One region of the Lysinibacillus fusiformis genome, then DNA from elsewhere that is predicted to be linked to it. Evidence: riboswitches for the same ligand, from Rfam matches in the RefSeq annotation. Region 1 holds a riboswitch; each other region holds the start of a gene.
The links. A riboswitch is a leader RNA that binds a small molecule or an ion and turns the genes downstream of it on or off. The one in region 1 is predicted to bind cobalamin.
Positions count from the first base shown of each region.

Region 2: linked by a shared signal. The riboswitch ahead of JTI58_RS21270 (glutaredoxin family protein) and the one ahead of JTI58_RS06600 (hypothetical protein) in region 1 are both predicted to bind cobalamin.
Region 3: linked by a shared signal. The riboswitch ahead of metE (5-methyltetrahydropteroyltriglutamate--homocysteine S-methyltransferase) and the one ahead of JTI58_RS06600 (hypothetical protein) in region 1 are both predicted to bind cobalamin.
Region 4: linked by a shared signal. The riboswitch ahead of JTI58_RS20305 (hypothetical protein) and the one ahead of JTI58_RS06600 (hypothetical protein) in region 1 are both predicted to bind cobalamin.

Region 1 covers NZ_CP070490.1:1,329,407-1,333,754, forward strand. Annotated here, with positions in the region: gene JTI58_RS06585 (MATE family efflux transporter) at 1-29, opposite strand, end outside; gene JTI58_RS06590 (tyrosine-protein phosphatase) at 164-931, opposite strand; gene JTI58_RS06595 (ABC transporter substrate-binding protein) at 1,077-2,027, opposite strand; gene JTI58_RS06600 (hypothetical protein) at 2,011-2,568, opposite strand; cobalamin riboswitch at 2,730-2,927, opposite strand; gene JTI58_RS06605 (glutathione peroxidase) at 3,076-3,621, opposite strand; gene JTI58_RS06610 (hypothetical protein) at 3,707-4,261, opposite strand.
Region 2 covers NZ_CP070490.1:4,329,124-4,333,471, forward strand. Annotated here, with positions in the region: gene JTI58_RS21255 (enoyl-CoA hydratase/isomerase family protein) at 1-312, shown strand, start outside; cobalamin riboswitch at 437-625, shown strand; gene JTI58_RS21260 (hypothetical protein) at 828-1,022, shown strand; gene JTI58_RS21265 (hypothetical protein) at 1,016-1,675, shown strand; cobalamin riboswitch at 1,976-2,153, shown strand; gene JTI58_RS21270 (glutaredoxin family protein) at 2,271-2,495, shown strand; gene nrdI (class Ib ribonucleoside-diphosphate reductase assembly flavoprotein NrdI) at 2,492-2,851, shown strand; gene nrdE (class 1b ribonucleoside-diphosphate reductase subunit alpha) at 2,848-4,348, shown strand, end outside.
Region 3 covers NZ_CP070490.1:4,309,261-4,313,608, forward strand. Annotated here, with positions in the region: gene JTI58_RS21170 (hypothetical protein) at 1-241, shown strand, start outside; gene JTI58_RS21175 (Lsa family ABC-F type ribosomal protection protein) at 277-1,755, opposite strand; cobalamin riboswitch at 2,319-2,498, shown strand; gene metE (5-methyltetrahydropteroyltriglutamate--homocysteine S-methyltransferase) at 2,671-4,348, shown strand, end outside.
Region 4 covers NZ_CP070490.1:4,131,510-4,135,857, reverse strand. Annotated here, with positions in the region: gene JTI58_RS20310 (elongation factor G) at 1-1,012, shown strand, start outside; gene JTI58_RS20305 (hypothetical protein) at 1,457-2,212, opposite strand; cobalamin riboswitch at 2,440-2,623, opposite strand; gene JTI58_RS20300 (hypothetical protein) at 2,733-3,038, opposite strand; gene JTI58_RS20295 (phBC6A51 family helix-turn-helix protein) at 3,895-4,299, opposite strand; gene JTI58_RS20290 (hypothetical protein) at 4,284-4,348, opposite strand, start outside.

The sequences.
Region 1 (4,348 bases):
TTATTTGTCTCTTTAATTGTGTCTGCCAATACTTTCACTTCTCCTATATTTTCTTAAAAATCTATTGTATCTTATCACAAATTTTCAGACTGTAAAGAGGTTTATAGGAAGACAGCGCTTCCACGTAAAAAATCCCTTTCACTTAAGTGTGAAAGGGGCCATTTTAAATTAAGCAATAGGATTGCAATTGCTCTCGTTTTTCAATTGTTAGGCCAAACTCCTGCTCTAAAAACCCAGTCTTTGAACCATAACGGCGATCCATAGCTTCCAATGCTGCTTGTAAATAGTCTTCGCGAGCGGACATTAATGCATAAAATTGCTGTAGCTCTTGGTCATTATACTGATGCTGAATAGCCTGAGCCATTCTTTCTACCATTGGACGTAAATGTATATTCGTATCTAAATAGTCTTCCATAATCGTCTCCTCAGGGACATCTAAAGCTAGCAATATAAGGGCCCCTCCTATCCCTGTTCGGTCTTTTCCGACTGCACAATGATGAACAAGTCCTAAATTATCAGGGTTTTGAATAGTTAGCAATAACTCTTTAAATGAAGGATTATTAAACGGCATTTGTGCATAAAAATCCCGGAACATTTCAGGGCTCACTACTTTATAGAAATCTCTCCCCCCAGCATTTGTAGGCATTTCAAAAGAATGATTGCCCTTCGCTGGAATTTGAATATATTGAGCGTGTGAGAACACAGGGTTAGGATTATGATACGCCTCACTATTATCACGATAATCAAAAATGGTTTTAATCCCTAACGTTTCAAATAGCTCTTTATCCGCCAGTGTCATTTTCCCAAGAGCGGCTGAGCGGTAAAATAAACCGTTCTTTACCCTACGTCCATCACTTGTCTTATATCCACCCATGTCTCGGAAATTATAGACCGCCTCAAATGGAATCGCCTTTGTCTCTAATTGTTCCAATCACTACACCTCCTAAAATAATCGAGCATACTTACTTTTATTTTAAAGAACAAACTAAATTAATTCCAATTTTCACGCTAGGTAATAATTAAAACCACATCAAAAATGCTAGCTGAAAGGCTTACAGCTAGCATGGAAACATTTCTTATTTAAATAACTCTGGATATACAGCCTTCGCTACTAATTCTACAGCTTCACCAATACGTGGACCAGGTCGATTCGAGATATCTGTATCAAGAGATAATACCGCTTTGTTTTGAATAGCTGTCACAGTATTCCAACCATCACGCGCAAGAATTTCTCCTATTGGATCTTCTGTATAGTTTACTGTCGTTAAAATAACGTCTGGGTTTTTCGCAATCACATCTTCCTCAGAAACTTGCGCCCAACTATTCAATTCAGAAAAAACATTATTAACATTAGCTGCCTCTAGTATTTCTTGTTGGAAAGTGCTAGAGCCCGCTGTATAAATGTCTGGCTTAGGGCTAACCTCTAAATAAACATTTTTCGGCGTCTTTACGTCTTTCACCTTCGTTTGTACTTCAGCAATTTTCGCTTTAATCTCTTCGTTTAATTTATTTCCTTGATCAGCAACATCCATCACAGCAGCAATTTGTTCGATATCTCCATAAACATCATCGAAAGTAGTCGCAGATTGAATAACAAACACATTAATTCCTGCATCTTCAAGCGGCTTTAGTGCATCCTTATCACCGATTGTATAAGCAATGACAACATCTGGCTTTAACGCTAAAATTCGTTCACTGTTAAAATTCATAGTATCAGAGACACGTTCAATTTTTTGTGCTTCCTCTGGGTAAGTATCGTACTCAGTTGCCCCTACAATTTTATCGCCAACACCTAGAGCAAACAAGATTTCAGTATTACTTGGTTGTAATGATACAACTGTTTTTGGAACTTCATTAAACTCTATTTCAACACCACGGTCATCTGTCACTTTATAGCTTGTTTTCTCTGTGTGTTGTGTATCCTGTGAAGCATCTTTGTTTTTTGTATCTTCAGCAGTGCCACAGCCTGCTAATATCAGTGCAAGTAAGAGCACTGATAGCCATTGGAATTTAAATACTTTCTTCATTATTATTCTCCTTTTTCTTTTTCATTGGGTATGATTTACTAATAAACGGTATTTCAGCTATTCCTGCTTGCTGATTCATAAAAACAGCCATGACAAAACATACATTAGCTAATAAGCCAAGGTAATCGAAAAGAATAGCAGGAACCTCTCGTTCTTCTGATACTTTGTGTAAGGTACGATATGATTTTTTTGCTTCACTGCGGCAAAGATGTAAAGCAGCAGCGGCCTCAGTTCCTTGAGGTAAAACAAAACTTTGAATCTCTTCCTTCACATGACCAACGTAAAAGTCATAACGCTCACTTAACCAAGATAAATCCTCTTCAGTTACTGCTAGTTTTCCACGAACTGAGCCATTGACATGATAAGCCATAGGTAAAATAAGCATTAAATCCTCTGCAACAACTTGAATATCCTCTTTTTTTACTGCAGCTAATGCAACTCCTAGATGTGTTGTGAGGCTATCCGTTCGAATTTCAAAATCGACCGTTGAAGCTTTCTCACGCATAAATGGATAACAAGAATAACGTGCATCTTTTTTCACTTGCTGTCCCCCCTACTTTCTATAATGAAAAATTCTTACATGAAAGGCATAAAAAAAGCCGCTCCTTTTGCAAAGGAACGACAAAAATAACATAATGATCGCCATCAAACTCGACTTAGCCTATGTTTTTGCCGTATATCCTCCTAGCTTCCGAGAAGTTTTTATACGTTCAAATAAAGGTCGGTCTCCTGGCTTGTACAGTTCATTACATGAAACGAATGAGTTATAAAGAACCTTCCCATCTTCTTTGAGACAGTGGTAAATCTTTATAATGGCTGTACTTACAGTTGCGGAAACAGCTCCGGTTTTTCACCGGATTCCCGATTATGCTAACTAGCACCTTTATTCTGCAAGAATAATTCATTTGTAAAGCAGTTTATCATATATGTTTCAGAAAAAATAGTTGTGCTGCGCATGGATAACTTTATACATACAGCAATATTTCTACTATAAGAGAAAATTTAAAACCATTTTATAAGTTTTTACATTATTAAAAAAATTTATAGACTATAATAGTGTTTCAATTGCCTGTTCGATATCGAGCTGAGAATCCGTTGGCTCAAAGCGCGCGACAGTCTTACCACCAGCATCTACTAGAAACTTTGTAAAGTTCCAGCGAATATTACGACCATCTAAAAAGCTTGGGGCAAGTTGAACAATTGCTTCAGCAAGCATTTTCTCCTGCATACTTGCCTTACCAAATTCGCGAAAATCCGCTTCATGCTTTAAATAATTAAAGAGTGGATGTGTAGCCTCACCATTTACCTGTACAAGCTCAAAAATCGGGAATGTGACTCCATAGTTCACCTTGCAAAGATGCTTAGTTTCCTCCCCATCTTCAGGATTTTGATGACCAAATTGATCACAGGGGAAGCCAAGGACTACAAAATTTTCTTTCCCATATTTATCATACATTTTTTGTAAATCTTCAAATTGATATGTAAATCGGCATTGATTTGCCGTGTTAACAATTAACATTGTTTTTCCACGATATGTTTCCATCGATAAAATTTCACCATTAGGCTTCCGTACTAGATAATTATAAATGCTCATGCCATAACCCCTTATAGTTTTTCGTTTATTATAGTTGACTAGTCAACAGATCATCAAAGAATTTGCCCAAAAAAACACCATCTCGCTACTTTGAACGGATGGCTGACTTATACTTCTTTTTATATTTAGCATCTTGCTCTTCATTAATTAAACGATGGGCAATGTCTAATAATTTCGAGTCATTTGTTTGATCATATAGCTTTTTAAATGACATAATAATATCCTGTCGAATGAGAGATGGCTGCTTTTCATCTATACATGTTTGAAATCTTTTAGCTAGATATGACACAACCAGATCTCTTTGTACCTGTCCTGCTTGCCCAATTTTCCAAATTGCTTGTAATGCATGCCTTGCTGTGACGGATTGTTCGTCATAAGTCACAGCCCAAATCTTTAAGAAATCCTCCAATACCCTTTCTTCTGGATCACTTTTTGCAGCTAAAGCGCATAAAATTTGTGCAGCACGTGCACGAGAATATCCATTTTTGTATGTAAGTGCTTTTATTAGCTGTTCCCAAACTGCATATGTCCAATCTACGGGTTCCTGCATAATCTTCAATAATTCCTCGTAAGATTCATATTGAATATCGCGATCATGCTCTGTTAGATTATTAAAAAGTTGCAGAATCTCTTTTTCCATAATTTATCCCTACCTTTATTGTTTCAGAACGTAATAAAATTTGATTTATGGTACACTTAACTTAATTTTTTTCGCAAAGAAGGTGAG
Region 2 (4,348 bases), 2.0 Mb from region 1:
TCCTTAGACAATGACGCAAGTAAATTTGCGCAAGAAACAAAGCAGTTCCTTCTATCTAAATCTCCATCATCGTTAAAGATTACGTTAAAGCAACTGATAGATGCTCGAGATAAGACATTAGAGGAATGCTTTGCGACAGATTTAATCTTGGCTAAAAACTTTTTAAGACATGAGGATTTCTTTGAAGGTGTACGCTCTGTCGTCATTGATAAAGACCGAAATCCACAGTATATCTATCAAACATTCAATGAATTTACAGATAAAGACCTAGAAAATTTCTTTCAAGATCGTAATGCGACAGTAAAAAAGTAAAAACAAGTGGATTTTCTATTGATAAACGTTGAAACCATCTACTATTTAAAAGGTAGATGGTTTCTTGTTTGTAGTGATATGCGAAGTAAGTTAGCAAAGAGATTGATATGTTATACTATAAAAAACGGAATAACAGGATAAAGGTACAAATTCATAATGAGTTTGTTTAAAAGGGAAGTTCGGTGAAAATCCGGCGCTGTCCCGCAACTGTAATTAGGAGTACATTTTCAAAGCCACTGTTCTGTCATGTAATGGGAAGGGAAAATGTGTGATGATCATAAGCCAGGAGACCTGCCTTTGTCTAGTACAGCCAAAAAACCTACGAGGATAGGGGGTGTTGAGTGTGACGAATTACCTTCATCATACTCATAGTGCGACAACCAAGAAAAGGGTCTCTATTCAGTATAGACGACTTATTTTATATTGGTTGAAGAACTATGTAGTATTTAAGTCATAGCTAGCATCTTACCTAAGGGGAAAGATGTTTTTTTTATGAACGAATAGGAGTGAACAAAATGACATCTCATTCAATTTTATTTTATGAAAATCAGTTAAAGCAGCAAATAATGAACAACCTTTCTAGTGAGCACATGATTTCCCTACAAGTTTATATCAAAATATTAATACAAGAAAATCCTGATGATTACAAAAATATTAATTATGCCTATTTAAATATAAAACGTGAGTTAGTCGGGGCAATAGAATGCTGATAGATGAAAAAATTTTAGAGGATAGCATTGATATTGATCAAGATACTCTATTTAATAATTTGGATCATTTTGAGATTGAGAGATGCTTTGTATTAGAATATTTAGAAATGCTGTTAAAGTGGAATAAACAAACAAACGCTATTTCTGAAGAGAAACTTCAAAAGCTTTGGATGAAACTGATAAGAAAATATAAATTTTCTCTTGATGAATGGGAAAGAAATGCTGGAAATACGAATATTCACTCGTATCTTGTGAAAGAACAAGGGCATGGTCTACAAAAATTAATTCGTTTTTACAGGGACCGTCATGGAGTGAAATGGTTAGAAAATGCCTTTGATTATGGCATGACATTGCTAATGAAAGGTGGGGAAATGCCAGCATTAGAAATGTTTTTCCTCACAAATTTAATATGTTACAAGTGGCAACTAGACTACTTAGAGGATAAAGAAGTGCAATATTACTTTTCTCATTCAGTAAATGGGAAAGTGAAAGAGGTCTATGATCGTTTTAGGGCTTACGATAGAGAACAGAATCTATTAACTGCAACTAAATTATATAAGCTTTTATCCAAATATAATCCTCAATTTCATACAAATTCTGCTGCAACGCCGGAATTTTATAAGGAATTGGCCCTGTTTATTGTAAAGCACTAATAGATGTTCGTAGTGTCAAACAGTCTATTTTTCTTCAGAATATAGACTGTTTCCATAGCTATTCAAGATTATTTTAGGCATTCTATAAATGAATAGTTTTACTGTAGATAGAATTTAATAGAAAATCTCGTACATCGTTTAAAATATCTATTTTGTTTAGGTATAAGTAATTAGTGATAATCTATTTCGAACTACATAATCAAAAATACTGAATAATCCAAAAATAAAGAAGTTTAGAATCTAGATTTACTTTTCATTTGAAGGATGGTAAACTTAAAACTATTGAACAACAACAATATATTGTGTTCGTTTTACTAAGGTACTACTATATGTAGTTTAAAAGGGAAGTTCGGTACAATTCCGACGCTGTCCCCGCAACTGTTAAGCTGACGATGATAGCATCCACTGTGCATGCGCATGGGAAGGAAATCAGAGAATGAAGCAAAGCCAGGAGACCTGCCTTTATAAAACAAATTAATCATTTCTTCGGGGATTAAGAGATGGGAACGTCGGTATTTTTAGTATGTTAACGTTTCCATTTTAGCTATCTCTCTTAAAGAGATAGCCTTTTTATTTTATGAAAAGAGGGATTTCTATGAAACTTTATACGAAAACAATTTGTCCAAAATGCCTGTGGGTAAAATCTGAATTACAACGTGCAGGACTTGAAGCAGAAATTGTTAACATTGATCACGATGAACAAGCTAAGCAAACCATTATAGATGCAGGTTTTTTAAGTGTGCCTGTTTTAGAAATGAATGAAACCTTTATAGGAGATGTTCAGGAAATTGTTTCTCAAATTGAGTTGATTACCCTATGATCGTTTATGCAAGTCGTACAGGCAATGTCCGAAATGTTGTATCCAAATTAAAGGCAGAAGCTATCGAGCTCTCTGAAGAATTGCGACTGAATAAGCCGTATCTTTTAATTACCTACACAGATGGTTTAGGTGACATTCCAGCGAAGGTGCAACGCTTTTTAGAAAAAAACAGAGATTTTTGTAAAGGAGTAGTTGCCAGTGGCAATAGTAACTTTGGCCATCATGTATTTGGCGCTGCTGGTGAGAAAATTGCTACTACCTATCATGTACCCTTAGTAAGGAAATTAGATTTACGAGGCAATCAAACAGATTATGAAGCAATACAAACGTTTTATGAAACGAGGGTAATGAGATGAAAACCTATTTAAAGCTTAATAATGACGTACTGAATCGTTATAGTACAACTGGATTACTTGAGTTAGAAAAAGATCGTGAAGCTACGCGCCGCTACTTTTTAGAGTATGTCAACGTACGTTTGCGTTATTTTATAGATATTGAGGAAAAAATCCGCTATTTAGTTGATGAGGGCTACTATGAGAAAGCATTTATCGACATGTACGAAATGGAATTTATTAAGAAGTTGTATAAAAAAGCCTATGATTATAATTTCCGTTTCCCATCCTTTATGAGCGCCAGCAAGTTTTATGATAGCTATGCTATGAAAAGTCGTGACGGCGAAGAGATTTTAGAAAAATATGAGGATCGTATTGTTATTATTGCTTTGTATTTAGCTCAAGGCAACACAGCTTTAGCAGAACGTTCTGTCGAAGCGATGATGGAAGCCTATCAACCTGCCACACCAACTGCATTGAATAGTGGCAAGAAAGCACGTGGTGAATTAGTAAGCTGCTTTAAATTATCAATGGATGACTCCATGAATAGTATTGCCGAAAACATTGGCTATTGTTTAGAGCTATCACGCCTTGGTGGTGGGGTTGGGGTCAACTTAACAGATTTACGCCCTTTAGGGGATCCAATTAAAGAGATACTGAATCGTGCAAGTGGTGTCATCCCAGTTGCGAAACTGTTAGAAAATTCTTTCAGTTATTCGAATCAGCTAGGGCAACGAAATGGCTCTGGTGTTGTTTATTTAAATATTTTTCATGCAGATATAGAAAATTTTATTTCATCCAAAAAACCGAATGCCGATGATAAAATTCGCCTCGCAACCCTTTCAACAGGAATTATTATACCTAGTATTTTCTTCGAACTGATGAAACGCGATAAAGATATTGTTTTGTTTAGCCCATATGATATATATAAAGAATATGGCAAACGTATGTCTGAGATCTCCATCTCAGAAATGTATTACGAGCTACTTGATAACCCTAAAATTCGTAAAATCAAACGTTTGAATGCACGTAAGCTTTACACAGAGGTGAAAAAAGCACAATTTGAATCGGGCTATCCGTTTGAAATCTTTGATGATAATGTCAATAAGGTACATCCTTTAAAAAACATTGGTCGCGTAAAAATGTCCAATCTATGTACCGAAATTCTGCAAGTGCAAGAGACAAGTATCATTACGGACCAAGATCAACCAAATGACTATGGACTCGATGTATCGTGTAACTTAGGGTCTATTGATATCCATGCAGCAAGTAAAGTCAATGATTTCGGCGCATTAGTCGATACAGCCATGCACTTATTAACGAATGTATCGCAAATGACACATATCAAGAATGTACCGTCAGTTGCAAAAGCCAATCAATTAATGCATTCTGTAGGGCTTGGCTGTATGAACCTTCATGGGCATCTCGTGACGGAGGGCATCTTGTACGGCTCAAAAGATTCGATTGATTTCATGGATCACTTTATGGAAGCGATGAACTATTACTCACTGAAATCTTCGA
Region 3 (4,348 bases), 2.0 Mb from region 1:
AAGCCCTGAGTATCAGGAGTGGCAAATTGAGGTGATAAAACCTATGCCATTATTAGCTGGCATGGAGGAGAATTACTATAAAATGGCGATGAACTTCTGTGGAGAAAATGTGGCGAATCACTCCTGGTTTGTTCGACTAAGGTTTCCAAGATTACTCCCAGCGCAAAGTGCATCTCTTGGGGAGCTATATATTGTGAAAGAAACAAATAATAAATGGGTCCCTTGGTTCCAATATCATTAAAAAAGAAGAATCCATAAATTGGATTCTTCTCTTCACTACATAGCTATCGTTTTCGTTGCCACGGCTTGTTGAAATGCCTGGTCATGCTCAACTATCACCATTGTGAGATGAGCGCTTTGAATAAGCTCTTCAATCTGCATACGTGAATAGATATCAATAAAATTGAATGGTTCATCCCAAATATATAAATGAGCTTTCTCACACAAGCTTTTAGCAATCAGCAGTTTTTTCTTTTGCCCACCAGAATAATGAGAGATGTCTTTCTCAAATTGAATTCGCTCAAAATCCATCTTGCGCAGAATTGATTTAAATAACGTCTCATCAATACCATGCTCTTCAATAAATTCCGATAATAACCCCTTCAAATGGGATGTATCCTGTTGAACATAGGAAATGACCAGACCTGAAGCTAATTTAATGGCGCCTGTATGTTGGATGGGCTTGCCTAGAATAAGTTTTAGAATACTACTTTTTCCGTTTCCATTTTTGCCATCTATAACAATGCGATCACCTTGTGCCACTTGGAAGCTAATGGGCTTATTTACGATATGGTCATCGTACCGAATCGATACATCCGTGACAACAACCATTTCTTTTGATGGACATGCCAATGGCTCTACTTTCAATGACTCGGTTTTTTCAACATTTTTTAGCAGTTTTGATTTTTCCTCAATAGCTCTTTGTTGTCTGGATTCCAGGTTCTTTGCTCGTTTCATCATCTTGGCTGCTTTATGTCCAACAAAGCCTTTGTCCAGCTTCGAACCTGAATTGGTTGTCCCGTTTTTGGAGGCTTCCACTTGATTCGACCAACCTCCCGAACGCTTTGAGGACTGTTTTAATCGGTCGATATCTTTTTGCAGTCGTTGATTGGTTGCTTCTTCATGTTCCTGCTGTCGATCAAAATTGAGCTTCCAAGATGAGTAATTACCACTTTGAACGTCAATATTGGCTCTATTGATCGATAAAATATGGTCAACGCAGCCATCTAAAAAGCTTCTGTCATGCGAAATTAAAATAAATCCTTTTTTCCTACGAAGATAATCTGAGACCGTCTTTCGTGCATCCGTATCGAGATGATTGGTAGGTTCATCAATTAATAAAAATTGACCCTCTGTCAAAAATAACGCCGCAAGCAACACCTTTGTTTGCTCACCGTTGGATAATGTTTTAAAAGGACGATACATAACCTCCGCATCTACATGTAGATAAGCTATTTCACGTAAACATTCCCAATCCTCTGCCTGAGGGCAAATTTCTTCAAAAATTTCGTGTGTATATTTATTTGGATCCGAAACGGGATAGGGGAAATAAGTAAAGTCTACGGAAGAGATGATTTTTCCGCTATACTCATAATTGCCTAATAGCAACTGAAAGAATGTTGTTTTACCTCGTCCGTTTCTCCCGATAAATCCAAGTTTCCAATCCGTGTCGATTTGGAAGTTTACCCCTTCAAAAATATTGTCAAAGCTACTTGGATAAGAAAAAGTTAGGTTTTGTACTTGTATCATGGACATGATAATTCCTCCTTTGTATTGCAATAGTTTTCCTTTTCATACAAAGTCGGTCTATCCATCTATGCTCCATTGCTCCGTATAAGTAGATGGATATTAACGACTTATACGGAGTATTACATGCGTCACAATAGTATCTGAATCGCTCATATTATCTCTCTCCTTTACGAGTAGATGAAAGGTACAGATTCAACGATGAGAGCAAGAAAAAAATCCCTCCAATCGTGCATTGGAAGGATTAGTCTTTCACTGAATAAAGTCGATTTGCCACTCGTATCATGACAAATAAAATGCAAACTGATTGTTAAAAATGGATAGACTAACCCTATATTTTGGTTTGAAATCATTCAATTCAAATAAAAATATAGTTTAGTTCATCATCGTCCATTCATCAGTCCTCTCATAATTGTCTATTTATAGTAACAAATTTTTTAACGGAATACAATGTAGCCTTATCTTAGCGGAGATATTTAATAATTCCTAGAATATTTATAGAAATAATTTATATAATTGTTTAAAAATAATTTCTACTATTCTGAAATGTATGCTATAGTAGGAGCATAATTGAATAATGTGTAAGACTTGGTGCCAAATGAAAGTTTGGCTTAAAAGGGAAGTCGGTGAAAATCCGACGCTGTCCCGCAACTGTAATTCGGAGCAAATCACAAATGCCACTGGGGAAACTGGGAAGGCTGTGAGGCGTGTTGATGAAAAGCCAGGAGACCTGCCAATTTCTAGTACACACCAAATACCTACGTGGAAATAGGTGGTGAAAAGTGACCAAATAGGCACTGTGCGATAATGTTTATGCAAAAGTAGATACTTTTTCGCATTGTTTTAGCATTCATAATTTTAACATGCAGCCATTTTCCAAATAGGAGAATGGCTTTTTATTTTTTCTAAAAAGGAGATTATAACATGACCTATACAAGCACACTCATCGGTTACCCCTATATAGGGGAGGATCGCGAATGGAAAAAAGCATTAGAATTATTTTGGCGTAATGAACTTTCTGAAGAGGACTTTGAGGAAAGATTAAAGAAGATTCGTTTAGCGAGAATCGACAAGCAGCTACAATTGGGTATCGAAATGGTGACAGTTGGTGATTTTACGTATTACGATAGAATGTTAGATACGGCTTTGATGTTTGGTCTAGTACCAAAACGCTTTAACTGGCAAGGTGGTAAAGTCGATTTACATACCTACTACAGTGTAGCAAGAGGGAATAAAACAGCCGTAGCGAGTGAAATGACAAAATGGTTTAATACCAATTATCACTATATTGTTCCTGAGTATGAGGGACAAACCTTACAACTAACAGAAAATAAAGTGTTAGCTGACTTTTTAGAGACGAAAGAAGCATTCGGGATCATCACGAAGCCGACATTGATTGGTCCCTATACATTTTGCAAGTTAACAAAAGGCTACAACAAATTAACACAGGTTGAATACTTATTAGCCTTATTACCGCTCTATACGCAGGTATTAAAAGAGTTAGTGGATGCAGGTGCCACTTGGATTCAGCTAGAAGAGCCATCCCTTGTTACAACTCTTGATCCAGCAGAGATAAAGCTGGTGCAAGAAATTTACGACCAATCAGCCGTTGCCGTTCCAGGGGCTAAGATTATGCTACAAACTTATTTTGAAGCATTATGTGCCTATGAAACATTGATTACGCTGCCTGTTCAAGGGTTTGGCCTAGACTTTGTTCATGGCTATAAAGGGAATATGGAGTCACTGCGTCAATTCGGTTTCCCGCAGGATAAAGTATTGGCAATTGGGGTTGTAAATGGCCGTGATATTTGGCGTTCAAACCTTGCAGAGGTCAACGCAACGATTCAAGCCATTGAACAGCTAAGTCATGCCGAAGAGCTATGGATTCAACCATCAAGTAACCTACAGCATGTTCCAATCACAACCTCTCTTGAAAATGAACTTGACCCTGTTTTAAAGCAGGCTTTGGCCTTCGCAGATGAAAAAATCGTAGAAATCACGGGGCTGACTAAATTTAGACGAGATAAAGATGGTTCCTTACAACATAATTTTTCAGAAAGTATGAAGGCGATTGAGGCTCTAAAAAATCATCCAATCCGCCAAAACAAGTTGATTCATCAAGCTGTTCAAACTGTGACAACGCAAGATTTTGAACGACACAGTGATTTTACGCAACGTCAAAATATACAACAACAGGCCTTAGCGTTACCACTGTTCCCAACGACTACAATCGGTAGCTTCCCACAATCTGATGAGGTGAAAAGAAATCGTAATGCTTGGCGAAAGAAACAACTAGCAAATGAAGACTATGAGGCATTTATAGAAGAGGAAACTAAGCGCTGGATCACTATACAAGAGGACCTAGATATCGATGTACTCGTTCATGGTGAATTTGAGCGTACAGACATGGTAGAATATTTTGGTGAAAAACTGACTGGCTTTGCCTTTACAGAAAAAGCATGGGTCGTTTCATACGGGTCACGCTGTGTGAAGCCTCCGATCATTTATGGAGATGTTGCGTGGGCCTCACCCATTACCGTAAAAGAATCAGCCTATGCTCAAAGCCTAACAAAGCGATTTGTAAAAGGCATGCTGACAGGGC
Region 4 (4,348 bases), 2.2 Mb from region 1:
TCAGGCAAACATTGGAGATCGAATCGGTACAACGACGCTAACACAGCCCTATGAGCTTGTCCCAACGCTACAGGCAAAGGTTCAATATGCGGGCGATCAGCATATCAAGGAAGTGCTACAGATTTTCCGTTTACTTGAAGCAGAAGAGCCTTCTTTACGTGTCGTTTGGCAGGAAAAGTTCCAGGAAATCCATGTCCATATTATGGGTGTCATTCAATTGGAGGTCCTGACAGAGGTATTAATGAGACGTTTTTCATTAGCCGTCTCCTTTGGCGAGCCGCAAATTTTATATATGGAGACCATTGCGACGAAGGTGACAGGCTATGGCCATTTCGAGCCACTCAAGCATTATGCGGAAGTTCATTTATTAATGGAGCCAAATCCACGTGGAACCGGCAATACCTTCAGCAATGCCTGTCATGCAGATCATTTATCCGTAGGCAATCAGCGCCTTGTTGAAAAGCACCTGTTTGAGCGCGATCATCATGGCTTACTTACAGGCTTCCCTTTAACAGATGTTCATTTTACGCTTCTAACAGGTCGCGGGCATAATGAACATACATCGGGCGGCGATTTCCGAGAAGCTAGTTTCCGTGCGCTGCGCCAGGGACTAGAGCAAGCCCAAAATGTTCTACTTGAACCCTATTATCGTTTTAAAATGAAGGCTTCAAACGACTTTATCGGCCGCATGATGACTGACGTTCAGCAAGCAGCAGGCACATTTGATGACCCGATATTATCCGAAACAGATGTGGTGCTAACAGGTCGCGCGCCCGTTGCCACTTTAATGAGCTACAGCACAACCTTTGCTGCCTATACAAATGGGAAAGGTGCACTCACACTCCAATTTGATGGCTATGATATATGCCATAATACAGAGGAAGTAATTGCACAGATTGGCTACGATAAAAATGCCGACCCTGAATATAGTTCCTCCAGTATTTTTTGTGCAAAGGGCAAAGGATATACGGTTCCGTGGCATGAAGCACAGGCAGCCATGCATTGTTTATAGGGCAGGAGTCGGCCTACTCGCTCGGGAGTGTTTTGCTTGCTTTCGCGGGTATTCTTCGCTCAAGCGCGGGTATTTCTCTTGCTTTCGCGGGTATTCGTCGCCCAAGCGCGGGTATTTCTCCTGCTTTCGCGGGTATTCTTCGCTCAAGCGCGAGTATTTCTCCTGCTTCCGCGGGTATTCATCGCTCTAGCGCGAGTATTTCTCTTGCTTCCGCGGGTACTCATAGCTCTAGCGCGGGTATTTCTCCTGCTTTCGCGGGTATTCGTCGCCCAAGCGCGGGTATTTCTCCTGCTTCCGCGGGTATTCATTGCTCTAGCGCGAGTATTTCACTTGCTTCCGCGGGTACTCATAGCTCAAGCGCGGGTATTTCTTGCTTGAACGTGAATATATTTCGATCCTGCATTTAAATGAAAGCAAGCCCTCCATAAAGCGGAGGGCTTGTTCTTATAGTGCACCGACGGCTTTCTTTGTTGGTTTGTCCATCAAATAAGCGGGTTCTACTATCACGTAGTCATGCTTGTTCGTAAAATCAATCAGTACCTTGCCTGGGTGACTTTTTAAAATTTGTAGATGATCAATTAATTGCAGTAAGAGCTCGTGCCCATTGCCGCGTGGATGCCAGTTGAAATGATAATCATTTAACGCTTGCACCGCTTCAATAAACTGGGCATATTCCTGCTGCACGAATGCGATGAGTTTGTCATGGTGAGACGCTAAATCGTGTAGATATGTTTCATAAAAGCGCATGACAATCGAGCATAATAAGTCATTGACACGAGCGGCACTTAAAACAGGCTTTGGCTCCAATGTTAGACGATCAAGGTTGGGCTTTGCGCGTGTTGAATCAATGCGCGTAATTAAGTGATACGCTTCCCCATTGACCTCATAGACAATCGGATTGGTCGGCATATACATCATAAAATGATTGGTCTTTGTTTTCAGCTCATCTGTTAATGCTGCTTTTGCCAAAAGATGACCGTCCACATCCCCATTTTGTATCCAAATAATTTCTTTATTATATAAGATTTGTTCAAAGAAGCGATCGTTGCGAATCAGCTTCGTTGCTAATAATTGATCGATCAGCGATTCGACCACCATTCTTGTTTTCGCTTTCTTGGCAACTTCTGTGCGTGGTTGCTTACAAATGTTCATATCTTCATAAGGCGTTTCCAGCGTTGTCGTTACATGAATATTCGTCATACGTGCATCCCCTTTGCGTACATATTTTCAAAACAAAAAGGACTCCCTACGTTTTGAGGAAGTCCTTCGCTTTATCTTCTTTCATCACACAATGCCAAACAAACCCTAAGTATGTGTGAACGAGTCCGATTGTGAACCCTTTCATTTACTATGGGCGTTTGACGTACTGTGACGAACAGAGCATTCTGTTTTGTCAACATGCCACCTCCTATTCCTCGTAGGTTACTGGTGTGTACTCATAACAGGCAGGTCTCCTGACTCATGGTCATCGCTTCTTTTCTCCTTCCCGTCCAAAGACAGTGGTTGCTGAAAAGTCGCTCACATTTACAGTTGCGGGACAGTGTCGGATTTGCACCGACTTCCCTTTTAAGCAAATTGCACGCAATTTACACCTATTACTACACGCTATTCAGTTGTCATAGGAATCGAGTGTACTCCACATTCCTATTAGATTACTAAAATCAATTGTAAAGTAGTGTTTTTCTAAAGTCAAATATCATAATATTTTCCAAACTACTAATCATCGTTTCTTAATTTTATCTAACAAACTCTGAAATTCTGACAGCACGTCTTCACATTTACTTTGATCGTAGTATACTTCCGCAGCTTCATCGCGGGCCATCTCTTTCGAAATCCCCTCGGATTTTCTACGCAGCATATACTGAATAACCTCGATTTCTTTACCGCTATACTTTCTGGTCTTTTCCAACGAATCAGCAAAATTGTCGTCTACTTCACACATTAAATCCGCGTAACTAGTTAATGTTTTGTCCGTAATATTTAACTTCTCTAATACGTCCTTTACCGAATGTCTTCTTTTTAACATCCGTATCACCTCCATCTATTATTCGGAGTATATACTGAAAGAAACCGCATGAGAATAGGCTTTAGCGACTGATTGACGGCTTTTAAAAAAAGGTATTTACGGCACTTTTATTTTAGGTTATTATTTATGTAACATTTGAAAAAACGAGTTACGAGCGCAGGAATCCCTTGCGCTCATTTTTTTAACGCAAAACTGACGCAAGTTCAATCGGGATAACTCACTTCTATAAATTTGAAATATTAACATAAACAGCCTAATAATAAACGCACCTCAGACAAACTTACACGCACAACTATCCGATTCAACAATTCTCGAAGCCTCTGACATCGCAAAAACCGGCTTGTTTTGAAAATGGTATCTGTAATTATCGGACAGCAGAAAGCGCCTGTAGGAAGTCGGTGGCTTGGGGGGATTTTCGAGTCATCCAACGTTTAATTGACGCAATGAATATCAAATGAATATTTATTCATTTCCAACTTCCCATAAGCTTGATTATGTAAACTAAAATATACGTAAAACCATTCATATAACAATGTTTCTCTACTTCTGCGCTGAAACAACATATACACAATCTTATACATCGTTAATATGCCGCAATTCTTGCGACTATCTCTATTTGCACATGCGTTACAATACTGCATAAAATGCTGTATAAAATACCGGTTAAATTGTCAGATAACGATTTGTTTTCAAGGTAGCGCGTCCGCCAGCACGTTCTGCCCGATGTTTCCTCGTATTTCGGAATTAAACGGAAGCCCTAACGCCATTCCAACGCATAAAAAAAGAGCGAAGCCAACACGTAGCCAACTCCGCATTTATAATACTTTACCGCACTAAATCGTTGATATACCGCCTTTTAATATCGATTTTTAATATTCGCTAATCGAGCTGCAACTGCATCTGGATCCGCATTAGGCGCTTTAATCTCAACTTCCGCCTTATCAACTAGCATACCCATCGTTTGCATGTACAGTTTCATATGCGAAGCGTTGCCGTCCACACAACCTTGAATAAGCGCCTGCATAACGCGCGTACGATTATCCGATAAATACATATCTGTTACCGCTGTCTTATATTCTAACATCGCAGGCAACTGTCTCCATTTACGTAATGTCCGGTCAGATATGCCAATTTCCTTTGCAATTTCAACGTAAGAACGACGCTTACCTTTCGGTAATAGGTCGTTTTCGTAAATCAACTCGGCAGCCTTCGCCTGATCGGCCGTCAATTCTTTTAAAATACCTTCTAGTTTGCTCTCCATTTTAATAGCTCCTCTCGTTTGTCAGCGTAGTATTTATCATAATTTCCGT